Regions from separate parts of the Shewanella sp. MR-4 genome, predicted to be linked through region 3. Evidence: predicted binding sites of a transcription regulator. Region 3 holds the regulator's gene; each other region holds the start of a gene.
What was found. The regulator LexA, encoded in region 3, represses DNA repair genes until DNA is damaged. The targets are predictions, from matches to a motif close to TACTGTATNNNNATACAGTA.
Positions count from the first base shown of each region.

Region 1 (2,276 bases), 560 kb from region 3:
TCCAAATTAGATTTAAATCTGGATAGCGTGAGAGCAGTGTTAAAGCCTGCCCATAGGCGATGTCCTCGCGCCACTGCCCATAGACGGTTTGGGTCACAGTGACATTCGGTTGCATAAAAAAGTAATCGTTCGCCCCTTGAGTGCGTAGCACAGAGGCGGGCGTAGACTTATCGCCCGAAATTAATAAAACCTTAGCTTTTTTATCCTGTAAACCACTTAATAGAGTCTTAGCCGTCTCAGCACCAATCGCATAGTTATCGGGAATAATGGCGGGTAATAAATAGGTTTGCCAATGCGGATCCGCTAATAAGGTTTCCCGCTCAGCCAGTGAAATATCATTCAGTATCAACTGCACATATATGGGATAGCCATAAAGCATCTGCAACATTTTTATTGCTGACTGCTTCTCATTCACTAAAACAATATGCGTTGGAATCGAACGACCAGATTTTAATAATTCATCTAACTGACTAATCATTTTAAAATGATTACGGTCAGAATGAATAATTTGCAAATTAATATCGAGCCGAGTTGCAGCCACTTCCATTAATTTATCGACATCGCCCCAAAAGCTATCCGTTGCAGCACCTGGGTTAAAAAAGGCCACCTCTAATTTGGCCCATGCAGGCGACGTGGAACACAGCAAACCTATAAATAAACAACTCAAATACCATAGACGCAAAGGCGAGTTCTCCTCGACGGTGTTTCCCCAAATGTGTTCCGTCACTGGAGGTAACTTTATTATTTTCGACTCACAACCTTGTCACCGCACCACAATCCAAATATCACAATTACAACTAATGAGCCGATTAAACCACAAAATAATAAAAAATGAACTTTATAACAAAAAATATTTATTTTTATCTAAGGTATAGGCCTGTAGTGATGAAATATTCATTTTAATAATTGAATTTATATTAGATAAAATTCATCCTTTGATGTGAATGTTACATTTCCAAGCCCCCTATTCACTCGGCCTGTGACCATGGTTAAGTCCAAGATTGCCTTACGCTTATTCTCTGTTAATATATGTATAAATTCACAGTGATTGAGCGCTAACGACTTGCAGCAATTGGATCTTGTTCCGATCACCGACCTCAAAGGCGTCGCCAAAAGGGTGGCGGAAAAACTCGCAAAGCTCGGCATCACAACAGTACAAGATCTGCTGTTTCACTTACCCCTGCGCTACGAAGACCGCACTCAGATTTATCCTATTGCCGCCTTAATGCCGGGAAATTACGGCACCATTGAAGCCGAAATCCAGTCGACACAAATCATTCAAGGCCGCAAACGCATGCTGGTGTGCAATGTGCGGGATAATACTGGCAGCATGAGCCTACGCTTCTTTAACTTTTCGATGGCGCAACGCAATGCGATGCAAAATGGCTTAATGATCCGCGCCTACGGTGAAATTCGCCGTGGCAATCATCAGGCTGAAATCGTCCATCCCGAGTACAAAATTGTGTATCCCGGTGAAGACATTCATTTAAGCGATACCCTCACGCCGATTTATCCCACTACGGAAGGACTTAAACAGGCGAGTTGGATTAAGCTCACCGAGCAAGCCCTCGAATTATTAGAAGACGGCGGTTTGACCGAGTTATTACCCACCAATTTACAGCCCAACAGCATGAGCTTGAAACAGGCGCTGCAAACCCTACATCGCCCCCACGCTGGAATATCACAATTTGACTTAGAGCTCGGCCAGCATCCAGCGCAGCAACGGCTGGTGCAAGAAGAACTGCTCGCCCATAACCTCAGCATGCTCCGCCTCAGGCAGCGCAGCAATCTCGACGCCGCCGTGACCATGCTCGCCAGCGGCCAACTATTGAATCCCTTTCTCGCCTCATTGCCCTTTAAACCGACGGGCGCCCAGCAAAGAGTCGTCGCCGAGATTGGTAAAGACTTAGAGCAACCGCACCCCATGATGCGTTTAGTCCAAGGTGATGTGGGTTCGGGTAAAACCTTAGTCGCCGCCCTCGCCGCCTTGCAAGCCATCGAAAATGGTTACCAAGTGGCCATGATGGCGCCTACCGAATTACTCGCCGAGCAGCATGCGGCTAACTTTGCCGCCTGGTTTGAACCCTTGGGATTAAAAGTCGGATGGCTGGCGGGCAAACTTAAAGGCAAGGCGCGGGCGCAATCCTTAGCCGATATTGAATCGGGCGATGCACAAATGGTGATAGGCACCCATGCTATCTTCCAGCAGCAGGTCACTTTCAACAAACTGGCCTTGATCATTATTGATGAGCAGCACAGGTTCGGGGTTCACCAAC
Region 1 covers NC_008321.1:376,627-378,902, reverse strand. Annotated here, with positions in the region: gene SHEWMR4_RS01880 (ABC transporter substrate-binding protein) at 1-682, opposite strand, end outside; gene recG (ATP-dependent DNA helicase RecG) at 1,064-2,276, shown strand, end outside.
Region 1: the regulator LexA is predicted to act here: its motif matches at 1,028-1,047, upstream of recG (ATP-dependent DNA helicase RecG).

Region 2 (2,276 bases), 1.6 Mb from region 3:
AATTGAGTATGCTCGAAGATATCCCACACTAAGCGGCTATCGGTGAGATTATAATGTGCAAGCCCTTGTTTATTTTCGGCAAATAGCGCATCAATCTCTTGGGATCGATTTTCTACATCATGAATCGCTTTGCCTTCACCGAGTAAAGTTTGGGCAACAAACTCCAAGGAGAAACGTTCGAATTGATAAAAGGCCGCCTTTAACCAATCGATACCATCGAGCACCACTCTTCCCGGCAAGCTTAAGGTTTCTGGCCGAAATTTATTTTCAACCTTCCATTCGAGAAGCGCGCCACCGCGGCCGATACGCAGCGGGATCCGGTGCAGCAACGCACGCCGATATAATAGGGCCAAATCAAAGGTCACCACAGACCAACCAATGATCACATCGGGATCAAACTCAGTAAACCAAGCGATGAGACGATGGATAAGCGCCGCTTCATCGCTCACCCATTCGATGTAGATTGCAGCATCAAGCTGCGGCTCACCCACCATAATGACTTTTTCATAGGGCTGAGATTGCGCATCGCGCCCATAAAGGGCCACGGAATAGAGTAATCCGTCAAAACTGCATTCAAAATCGAGGGAGATTGAACGCAATTTTATTTCTGGCTGCGGCGCAACGGCTTTCGCGCGTACAGCGCTAAAAATGGGCAATTGTTCATCTATGCCAGCGTTGCTGACAAAATGCCCTAAAAATGCCACATCGAGCGCGACAAAACGCTCGATTAAAAAACGCTGCTCGGGACGGATATCCGCCTCAAATAAGGGAATGCCAGCATCCGTCGCTATCCGCTGTAAGTGACGATACACACTGCTCGACTGGGCATAAATCGCCGCCACGGATTGTCTTTTAAAGCTTTTAAGTGCAAGCGGTACAAAGCGCAGTGCCTGCCCCGGCGTTTGTAACTGCAATGCCGACATATCGCTTTGATGACAAAAACAAATGTACTCAGAGCCAGGTAACTCCACCAGCACAGGGCCTGAAACGGTGGCGAGATAATACTGCAGCACAAGCGTTGCACCACGCGTAATAGCATGGCGCGTGAGGACGCGTCCCTGTACACTCACTGGCGCAGCCGTTTCAGGCGTCAGACTCTCGGGGGGATTCAACTGCGGTTTCACTCTAAGGCTCTCGCTGCTTATTGATTCTCGGGACACAGAATAAAATTGCCATAAAATGGCAGAAAAGTTTCTTAGGCTATGCAATCACTGTTATTATGTACAGCATTAATTCGATAAAGTAGTGCCGCATGTTACCTGACAACGTAAAAAACCAGATCCGCGCTATCTATAAAGATATTGCCGCCGCTTTGCCTAATTTTAGGCCACGCCGCGAGCAAAATTTTATGGTGGCAGAAATCTCTAAGACTCTTGCTGGCGACTATGACAAAGATAGACGCATCATAGTGGTCGAAGCGGGTACGGGGATTGGTAAATCATTGTCTTATATTTTAGGCACCATTCCGCTTGCACTTGCGAGTAAGAAAAAGGTCTGTATCGCCACAGCAACCGTGGCGCTGCAGGAGCAGTTACTGCACAAAGACTTACCGTTTTTTCTCGAACAATCAGGGCTAAACTTTCGCTTTGGTCTGGTAAAAGGGCGCCAGCGTTATGTCTGTTTATCCAAACTTGCCATGCTAATCGGCGATGATAACAGTACCCAAATGGCCATGTGGCAAACAAAGCCAGATAACAGCCAAATTGCCATGTTGCAGGAGCTGCTAAGCGACTTTAATGAAGGCCGCTGGAACGGTGAAATCGATACGTTATCGACACCGATACCGGACCATCTCTGGCAACAAATCGCCTGCGATAAACACAGTTGTCATCGGCAACTTGCCAGTCATCGTAATTGCCCGTTTCACAAGGCCCGCGAGGATGTGGACACTTGGGATGTACTGATCGCCAACCACAGTTTGCTGTTTGCCGACTTAGAGCTGGGGGGCGGGGTGATTTTGCCCGATCCCGAAGACGTATTTTATGTCATTGACGAAGCTCACCACTTACCTATCGTCGCCCGGGACTTTTCTAGCGCACAGGCAACGCTTAGAGGCGCCGCCGACTGGCTCGAAAAAGTCGGTAAGACCAGCGCCAAGTTACAAAATCAGATAAAGAGCAACAATATCATTGCCCCAGCGCAGGCGATGCAGGATCATATCGGTGACTTAATCGCTCAGCTCAATCAAGTCGCCCACTTCTGTGATACCCAGACCAAGCAGTTTGCTAATCCTGAGAGCCGCTATCGGTTCGAACACGGCAAATTGCCCGATGCAC
Region 2 covers NC_008321.1:2,937,100-2,939,375, forward strand. Annotated here, with positions in the region: gene SHEWMR4_RS12980 (DNA polymerase II) at 1-1,112, opposite strand, end outside; gene dinG (ATP-dependent DNA helicase DinG) at 1,253-2,276, shown strand, end outside.
Region 2: the regulator LexA is predicted to act here: its motif matches at 1,210-1,229, upstream of dinG (ATP-dependent DNA helicase DinG).

Region 3 (2,276 bases):
GGTGGGGCGAATAGCACCACGAGTAAACAATACAACCATTGCTTCACAAGACTTCTCCTCTGCCAATTGCGAATAGCAACTACAAAGAAGAGCAACACAGTAAGTCTCAACTCTATGCAAACTCTTCAGTTCCCAAAAAAGCTTCTCTGACTTCAACGTGCGTTGGCGGCTTACTTTTGATTAAGTATTGTTACTGCTGGTATTAGCCACACTGGCACATACTGCTGAATAAACCCATTATTCTCGATTTTTGTGGGCAAGAGATATTCGATAAATCGTCGATATTTTTTGCCTAAACGGGCGATATATTATGCTCGCCTGAATCAAACATACTTGCTGTTTAAAAATTGATCAAGATCACTTCTTTTTCTAATTGTCTGAAAAATTGCCAAAAAAAAAGCCCCACATTCACAGGTGAGGCGGCTTTCAAGGCTAAATACGCAGTGCAAAAATTTTAATGAACAGAGCTAAAAAAACTACCTTGGGCAAAGTGAGCTGGTTGCTTGAGTGTCGCGTCCGTAGATGAGTGATTTACGACACCTTCGAGCACGATTCCCATGGCGCGGGCGCTCTTGGCCACAATTTGTAAACGACGATTATCGCGGGCATCGAGTGAGTGGATCCAAGTAATTACTGCGCTGGAAGTGCCACTGGTTAAGGCTTTTTCCATGGCCCACAGGGTTTCCACTTCATCTTTCGCATGGACTAAGAGTACACGATCCATACGCACGCCAGCGCTGGCCAGTAACTGTTTGTAGCCAATACTGGGTGGGTTGATGAGCACGACCCAGCGGCCTTGTTGGCTCAGTTGTGCCAATTGTTTGCTAAGTTGCATTAGCTCTTGGCGCCCTTGGCTCTCGGTGGGCATAGTGATGATAGGCGTATGCTGCCAGTCTGTATCGGTTTCGCGTACCGCATCGAGCCATAAACCGGGGTGACGCGGGGCATTACCTAGTAGTTTGTTCATAGCCAATCTCCATTGCGGATCACCCCTACGGCGAGCCCTTCAATTGTTAGACTTTGGAAACTTAAATCGACTTTAATCGGGGAGTAATCTTCATTTTCAGCATGTAGATAAACGAGATTCCCTTTCTTTTCAAAGCGTTTAACTGTTACATCATCGTCAACGCGAGCAACAACTACTTGGCCATTGCGCGCTTGCTGTACTTTATGAACGGCGAGCAGATCCCCTTCGAGGATGCCGATGTTCTTCATACTGTCGCCTCTGACGCGCAGCAAGAAATCGGCGGCTGGGTGGAACATGCTGGGGTCGACTTGGTAATACTGTTCGACATGCTCTTGGGCGAGGATAGGTTCGCCCGCAGCCACTTGGCCAATTAGTGGTAAGCCAGATTCGCTGTTATCTTCTTCCTCAACTGGGAGGCGGATCCCGCGGGAAGTGCCAGGCATGATCTCGATGCAGCCTTTTTTCGCCAATGCCTTAAGGTGTTCCTCGGCGGCATTTGCACTTTTAAAACCCAAACGGGTGGCGATTTCGGCCCGGGTGGGTGGCATGCCAGTCTCGGCAATATTACGTTTAATCAGCTCTAAAATTTCGGCTTGGCGTGGCGTCAACGGTCTCATGTTCTTTCCTGTTTTTCTATACAGTTACTGTTAGTATATACAGTATTATTCGTAGTGCAAGTATTAACCACTTTTTAACGCGATTGGAGAGTATTAGCGAATATTCCCTAGAATCTGGTATTCTATGGGGCTAATGAACGTACTTACATTGCATAAGAATAATGCCTAAACAAGACTCTCTTTGGTTGAAATCATTACGCTGGATTCAAAAACACTTAGTGCACACTATTGTTGTGCCGCAGGATCCCTTTGCCGATCTGAATCTGGACGCGTCCAGACCGCTTGCTTATGTAATGAAAACAGAATCCCTGAGTGATATTGCTGCGTTAAGCGAAATCACCACTAAGCTGGGTTTGCCAAGCCCCTATGAGCCGCTCGTGGTAAATGGCGTTGTCGCGCCCCGCGTCGTTTGCCTCGAAGGCCGTAAGCCTTTGTTTGGCGAGCGTGCCAGTAATGAGCCATTCCTCGAATGTTTTATGCGCCTGTTGGCCGTCCATAAGGAAAAGCCAGAGTTAGATATTCAGCTGGTGCCTGTCAGTCTGTATTGGGGCCGTACTCCGGGTAAAGAAGACGACACCATGAAGGCAGCTGTTCTTGAGCGCGAGAATCCAACTTGGTTACGTAAGTGCTTGATGATCTTATTTTTAGGTCGTCACAACTTTGTGCAGTTTTCTAATGCGGTATCGCTGCGT
Region 3 covers NC_008321.1:4,526,444-4,528,719, reverse strand. Annotated here, with positions in the region: gene coxB (cytochrome c oxidase subunit II) at 1-47, opposite strand, end outside; gene SHEWMR4_RS19785 (cell division inhibitor SulA) at 455-967, opposite strand; gene lexA (transcriptional repressor LexA) at 964-1,584, opposite strand; gene plsB (glycerol-3-phosphate 1-O-acyltransferase PlsB) at 1,746-2,276, shown strand, end outside.